Regions from separate parts of the Streptacidiphilus sp. BW17 genome, predicted to be linked through region 3. Evidence: riboswitches for the same ligand, from Rfam matches in the RefSeq annotation. Region 3 holds a riboswitch; each other region holds the start of a gene.

Region 1 (2,256 bases), on a different contig from region 3:
CCAGGATCTCGGTGCAGAGGTTCGAGGAGTGGACCGTGCGGCCGGGCAGCGCGGTCTGGTTGGCGGCGCGGTTGGAGGCGTCCTTGAAGGTCATCCAGCCGTTGCCGGTCTGGGCCAGGGTGCGCATCATCCGCGCGTACAGGGTCCGGGCCGGGATGCTGCGGACGGCCTTGCCGTCCTGCTCGGCCTTGACGTAGGCGGCGTCGAACTCGGCGCCCCACAGGTCGACCAGCTCGGGGACGTCGCCGGGGGAGAAGAGCGACCAGTCGCCGTCGGTCTCGACGCGGCGCATGAACTCGTCCGGGATCCAGTGCGCCAGGTTGAGGTTGTGCGTGCGGCGCGCCTCCTCACCGGTGTTGTCGCGGAGCTCCAGGAACTCCTCGATGTCGGCGTGCCAGGTCTCCAGGTAGACGCAGGCCGCGCCCTTGCGGCGACCGCCCTGGTTGACCGCGGCGACGGAGGAGTCGAGGGTGCGCAGGAACGGGACGATGCCGTTGGACTGGCCGTTGGTGCCGCGGATCAGCGAGCCGCGCGAGCGGATCCGGGAGTAGGACAGACCGATGCCGCCCGCGTGCTTGGAGAGCCGGGCGATCTGCGCGTAGCGGCTGTAGATCGAGTCCAGCTCGTCCAGCGGCGAGTCCAGCAGGTAGCAGGAGGACATCTGCGGGTGCCGGGTGCCGGAGTTGAACAGCGTCGGCGAGCTGGGCAGGTACTCCAGGCGGCTCATCAGCCCGTACAGCTCGGCGACCTCGGCCACCGACTTCTCGTTGCCCCCGACCTCCAGCCCGCACGCCACCCGCAGCATGAACTGCTGCGGCGTCTCGATCACCTGACGGGTGATCGGGTGGCGCAGCAGGTAGCGGGAGTAGAGCGTGCGCAGGCCGAAGTACTCGAAGCGGTCGTCGGCCTGCTGGTCGACGACGGCGTCCAGTGCGTCGGCGTGCGCGGCGACGAAGGCGGCGGTGGCGTCGCCGATCAGACCCTCGCGGTGGCCGACGGCCACGGACTCGGCGAAGCAGGACGAGCCCTGACCAGCCGCCTCCTCGCGGACCTCCTCGGCCAGCAGCCGGGCCGCCAGACGCGAGTACTGCGGGTCCTCGGCGATCAGCGCGGCGGCGGCCCCGATGGCCAGCCCGCGCAGCTCCGCGTAGTCGGCCTGGGCGCTGCGGCCACGCAGCGCGGCGGCGGCGACGCGGCCCGGGTCGACCTGGGTCAGGTCTGCGGACCGCTCGGTGAGCGTGACCAGCAGCGCGGTGCCGGGAGCGTCGGCGGCGCCACCACGGGCGTCGGGCTCACGGGTGGGCTGGGGCAGGGTGGGGACGGCGATGTCCGTCATGTACGCGCACGCTCCTCGTTGGCGGCCGGTGGCTGAGGCACGGGTCGCGTGAGAAGGCAGGCGGGAGCAGAGCAGCGCGAAGCAGCCCGTCGGCCCACCCACGAGGCCCGGTTGCAGCGCCCGCGGCCGGGCAGGCCGAGGACGCGCTGACGGCAGGTCATCGGACTCGCGGACAGGCCGGATCGGCAGCCGCTCACCGTTGCGGGGCAGTCCCGGAATCGCACCGGGTTCCCCTGCTTCGACAGCGAGCATGAGCATACATCTAGGGGCAGGTGCGTCACGCACCACCAGATGTTGTGTCGCGGCGTGATTCGTTCGAGTAACCGTTCGATCACTCGGCTGCCCCGCTGGAGCACTGCTGCGGCGCACTCCGGGCACCGGCTGAGGCGTCGCGGCTCCTGCCTGCGGGCATCACGCAGGCGAGCCGGACAGCTCCAGTGCGTAGGTGAAGAGGACCATGCCGGGGATCGGCGACCAGTCGCGTTCGGGGGTCCGGGCGAAGCCGAGACGCCCGTATATCCGGTGCGCGAAAGCCATCTGCTGTTGTGATGACATGACGATCCGGGGCAGTCCGAGCTCCCGGGCGCGGTCGATCACGGCACGGACCATCAGCTCGCCGATGCCGCGTCCGCGGGCGGCCGGGTCCGGGGAGACGGCCAGCATCCGGAACTCGCCCTCCTGACCCTGCGCCAGGTCCGCGTAGGGGGAGCCGGGCGGGGCGAAGGTCACCGAGCCGAGGACCGCGCCCGTCTCCTCGTCCACCGCGACGAGCAACTCCGCCTTCTCGGCCCGGTCGCCCGGATCGCGCAGCAGCTTGGCGTAGTCGCCGTCCCGCTCGGTGTGACCGTCGTGGATGAAGGCCTCGGCAACGAGGTGACCTGCGGCGTCGTACTCGTCGGGCAGGGCGGGGCGGACGATGA
Region 2 (2,256 bases), on a different contig from region 3:
CCCGCCAACTGGCCGAGGAGCTGGAGGTCTCCGTCCGCACGGTCTACCGGGACGTCGACGCGCTCGCCGCCGCCGGCATCCCGCTGTACGGCGAGGCGGGACACGCGGGCGGCTACCAGCTGGTCGACGGCTACCGGACCCGGCTCACCGGGTTGACCCCGGACGAGGCGCAGGCCGCGTTCCTGACGGCGCTCCCGGACGCCGCCGCCCAACTCGGCCTCGGCGAGGCGCTGGTGACCGCCCAGCTCAAGCTGCGGGCCGCACTTCCAGCGGAGCTGCGCGAGCAGGCCGAGCGGATCCGGCGGAGCTTCCTGCTCGACGCCCCCGGCTGGTACGGCGAGGCCGAGAGCACGCCTCACCTGCCCGCGGTCGCCGCCGCGCTCTGGGCGCGGCGAGCGGTCCTCATGCGGTACCGGCGCTGGCGGGCGCCGGAGGAGATCGAGCGGCGGGTCGAGCCGTACGGGCTGGTCCTCAAGGCCGGACGCTGGTACCTGGCCGCCGGCGGGCCGTCCGGGATCCGCACCTACCGGGTCGACCAGATCCTCGAAGTCCATATGCTGGATCAGGAGTTCGCCATCCCGGACAGGTTCGACCTGGCCGCGCACTGGAGCAGCAGTCTGGCCGACTTCCACACCCGGCTGCACACCGGGGAGGCCCTGGTCCGGCTCACCCCGGAGGGCGCCCGCCGCCTCGGCGTAACGGCCTTGGGCGACGGAGCAGCACAGGACGGATGGACCGAGACCCGGGTGCCCATCGAGTCGATCGACCACGCCCACCAGGAGTTCCTCCGGCTCGGCGCGGACGTCGAGGTCCTGGCACCGGCCGAACTCCGCGACCGCATCACCGAGACGGTGCGTACCCTCGCCGCCCGGTACCAGCCGACGTCCGCACCGTCCTCGGCAGTGAATCAGACACCTGCTTAGATGTGCAGGCTTGTACCCGAGCCCCCGCCACCTCTAGGCTGCCGAAGGTCCCCTCACTGCGCGGGGACAGTGCAGCGTCAGCGAAGTCCGGTGAGAATCCGGCGCTGTCCCGCAACGGTGAACCCCTCGGCACGAGTGAGGGCAAGTCCGGTCGCCTGGCGTCGCACTCCTGGAAACCAGCCTCGCAGGAAGGTCGGTCCGGACCGGGCCCTCCGGGAGTCTCCGACCAGGCCGCGCCGACCTGTGAGCGTCCCGAGGAGGATGCCCAGTGTCCGCGTTCGTCGCCAAGCTACAGATGGTCCGTCAGTCCCTGAGTCCCGCGGAATGGACCAGGATCGGGGTGATGTCCCTGGTGATTCTGCTGCTGAACGGCGTCGGCTGGGGCATCTACATCTTCACTGTGCTCCCCCACCACTTCCACTACGACAAGCTCGGCGTCGGCCTCGGCGTCGCGTTCACCGCCTGGACGCTGGGCGCGCGTCACGCCTTCGACGCGGACCACATCTCCGCGATCGACAACTCCACCCGCAAGCTACTGGCGGACGGTCAACGTCCCCTGGCCAGTGGCTTCTTCTTCGCCCTCGGCCACTCCACGGTCGTCTCCGCCGTAGGCGTCGGCATCACCGTCGCCGCCAAGGCCGTCTTCGGCGCGATGGTCGACCCGAACTCGACCTACGAGACGCTGGGCGGCATGCTCGGCACGCTCACCTCCGCCGGGTTCCTCTACCTGATCGCCGCGCTCAACCTGATCGTGCTCGCCGGGATCTTCAAGGTCTTCCGCGACATGCGCCGGGGCACCTTCGACGAGGAGGAGCTCGAAAGGCAGCTCCAGGCGCGCGGGCTGATGTGGCGCTTCTTCGGCCGCTTCATGCGCTCCATCAACCACACCTGGCAGCTCTTCTTCGTGGGCATGATCTTCGGCATCGGCTTCGACACCGCCACCGAGGTCGTCCTGCTCGCCGCCACCGCCTACGCCGCCACCGCCGGGCTGCCGTTCTACGCCGTGCTGGCGCTGCCGCTGCTCTTCTCCGGCGGCATGATCCTCTTCGACACCTTCGACGGCTTCTTCATGAACTTCGCCTACGGCTGGGCCTTCGCGCGACCTGTGCGCAAGGTCTACTACAACCTCGTCATCACCGGCCTCTCCATCGCCGCCGCTTTCCTGATCGGCACCATCGAGGTGCTCGGCGTACTCACCAGCGAGCTCCATCTCACCGGCGGCTTCTGGGACTTCATGGCCAACTTCGACATCAACAAGGCCGGCTTCGTCATCGCTGGGCTGTTCGCCCTCACCTGGGTCGTCGCGCTGCTCTACTGGCGTTACGGCAAGATC
Region 3 (2,256 bases):
CCTGGCTGCCGATGAACTCCTCCATGATCGTCACCGCACCGCTGCCCGCCTCCTTCTGGGACTCCGTCGGCTGGGACGGCCGCGAGACGCTGGGCGACTTCGCGCACGCGTACATGTACGCGCAGCGGACGGCGGACGACCGGATCGCGCTCGGCGGACGCGGCGTCCCCTACCGCTTCGGCTCTCGCACGGACAACGACGGCTCGACGGCGGCGAAGACGATCGACCAGCTGACCGAGATCCTGACCGGCTTCTTCCCCGCAGCGCGGGGTGTCGCGGTCGACCACGCCTGGTCGGGCGTGCTGGGCGTGCCGCGCGACTGGTGCTCCACGGTCGCCGTCGACCAGGCGTCCGGCCTGGGCTGGGCCGGAGGCTACGTCGGCAGCGGCGTCACCACGACGAACCTCGCCGCGCGGACGCTGCGCGACCTGGTGCGCGGCGAGGCGACGGACCTGACGGACCTGCCGTGGGTGGACCACACGGTCCGCCGGTGGGAGCCGGAACCGTTCCGGTGGATCGGGGTGCACGGGCTGTACGCGGCGTACCACTTCGCCGACCGACAGGAACGCGGCGGGCGCGCGGGGACCTCCCCCGTCGCGAAGGTCGCGGACGTGATTTCCGGGCGGCACTAGAAACGGCACTGAACGTAGTCGCACCACCTGCGGGAACAAAGCCTCAAGCAATACCCGACGTGCGGATTCCGCCAGGGTGACGGACGCTGTTGGAGGGACGGATCGGGGTCCGTCCGGGCCTGCAGCATTCGACACCTTGGGGTGCCCATGTCTGTCTTCCTGTGCCTGCTTGTCGCCCCGCTGGGACTGATAGTCATCCTTGGCCTTTCCTGGTTCGAGGATCACGTCCTCAGCCCGCCCACGAGCCCCGCCGACCAGGTGGTGCAGAAGTCCGTCGAACTGCTCAAGCAGCAACGTCCGTGATCCGCGACACCGACCCGGTCGGTTGACGCTGCGTCCGGCGACATGGTGGGATCCTTACGCCAATCGGAGGCAAGGAGAGGAAGCCGGTGCAAATCCGGCGCGGTCCCGCCACTGTCACCGGGGAGCACCTGCGAACGACGGCCACGGCAGCACATCGCCGCTGGAAGGCCCGTAGGTGCGTCGATCCGGAAGCCAGGAGACTCTCGCCTTCGGATCGTCGATCCAGGGCGCGGACCCTGAGTGAGGACACGCAGCGGTGCGCAGCAGCGCGTTCGCGTACGGGGCCGTGGTGGGCTATGCCGCCGACGCCGTGTTCGGCGACCCCCGACGTGGTCATCCGGTAGCCGGGTTCGGGCGTTTCGCCGCCGCGCTGGAGCGGCGTCTCTACAAGGACCATCGCGGCTCGGGAGCAGTCTTCACGCTCGCCGCGGTCGGTTCCGTCGCCGGGGGCGCGCTGGTGACGGAGCGCACGCTGCGGCGCTCGCGCCCCGCTCAGGCGGCCCTCGCCGCCGCGTCCGCCTGGGCGGTTCTCGGGGGCGCGTCACTCGTCCGCGAGGCGCGCGGGATCGCGTCCGCGCTGGAGCGCGGGGACATCGAGGCGGCGCGCGAACGTCTGCCGCACCTGTGCGGGCGTGACCCGCGTCAGCTGGACGCGCAGGAGATCGCCCGCGCGGTCGTCGAGTCCGTCGGCGAGAACACCGCCGACGCCGTCGTCAACGCACTGATCTGGGGCGCGCTCGCGGGCGCGCCGGGGCTGCTGGCGTTCCGGGCCGTCAACACGCTGGACGCGATGGTGGGTCACCGCTCACCGCGGCTGCTGCGGTTCGGCTGGGCGTCGGCGCGGCTGGACGACGTGGCCGGGTGGCCGGGGGCACGGCTGACGGCGCTGCTGACCGTCGCGGCGAGCGAGGACCGGGGGCGCGCGTGGCGCGTCTGGAGGCGTGACGCGGGCGCGCACCCGAGCCCGAACGCCGGTCATGCGGAGGCTGCCTTCGCGGGCGCGTTGGGAGTGCGGCTCGGGGGCACGCTCCGCTACGGGGAGCGGGTCGAGCACCGACCGGTTCTGGGTGCGGAGTTGCGGCCGGTCGCGGTCGCGGACGTGGAGCGCGCCTGTCGGCTTTCACGCCGGGTGGGCGCGCTGGCGCTGGCGACCACCGTGACGGTCGCCCTGCTGAGGGGGACCAAGCTGAGGGGGGCAAAGAAGTGAGCGGGGCACTGCTGGTCGCCGGGACCACCTCCGATGCGGGCAAGAGCGTCGTCACGGCGGGTATCTGTCGCTGGCTCAAGCGACAGGGCGTCAAGGTCGCGCCGTTCAAGGCGC

Evidence for each region. A riboswitch is a leader RNA that binds a small molecule or an ion and turns the genes downstream of it on or off. The one in region 3 is predicted to bind cobalamin.
Region 1: another riboswitch for cobalamin. It lies ahead of ABH940_RS05530 (ribonucleoside-diphosphate reductase subunit alpha); the one in region 3 lies ahead of ABH940_RS10620 (cobalamin biosynthesis protein).
Region 2: another riboswitch for cobalamin. It lies ahead of ABH940_RS12015 (HoxN/HupN/NixA family nickel/cobalt transporter); the one in region 3 lies ahead of ABH940_RS10620 (cobalamin biosynthesis protein).

What each region holds. Positions count from the first base shown of each region.
Region 1 covers NZ_JBGCCR010000003.1:328,029-330,284, forward strand. Annotated here, with positions in the region: gene ABH940_RS05530 (ribonucleoside-diphosphate reductase subunit alpha) at 1-1,336, opposite strand, end outside; cobalamin riboswitch at 1,470-1,604, opposite strand; gene ABH940_RS05535 (GNAT family N-acetyltransferase) at 1,748-2,256, opposite strand, start outside.
Region 2 covers NZ_JBGCCR010000008.1:12,381-14,636, reverse strand. Annotated here, with positions in the region: gene ABH940_RS12020 (helix-turn-helix transcriptional regulator) at 1-923, shown strand, start outside; cobalamin riboswitch at 961-1,101, shown strand; gene ABH940_RS12015 (HoxN/HupN/NixA family nickel/cobalt transporter) at 1,267-2,256, shown strand, end outside.
Region 3 covers NZ_JBGCCR010000006.1:294,899-297,154, reverse strand. Annotated here, with positions in the region: gene ABH940_RS10630 (NAD(P)/FAD-dependent oxidoreductase) at 1-632, shown strand, start outside; gene ABH940_RS10625 (hypothetical protein) at 780-935, shown strand; cobalamin riboswitch at 965-1,158, shown strand; gene ABH940_RS10620 (cobalamin biosynthesis protein) at 1,192-2,142, shown strand; gene ABH940_RS10615 (cobyric acid synthase) at 2,139-2,256, shown strand, end outside.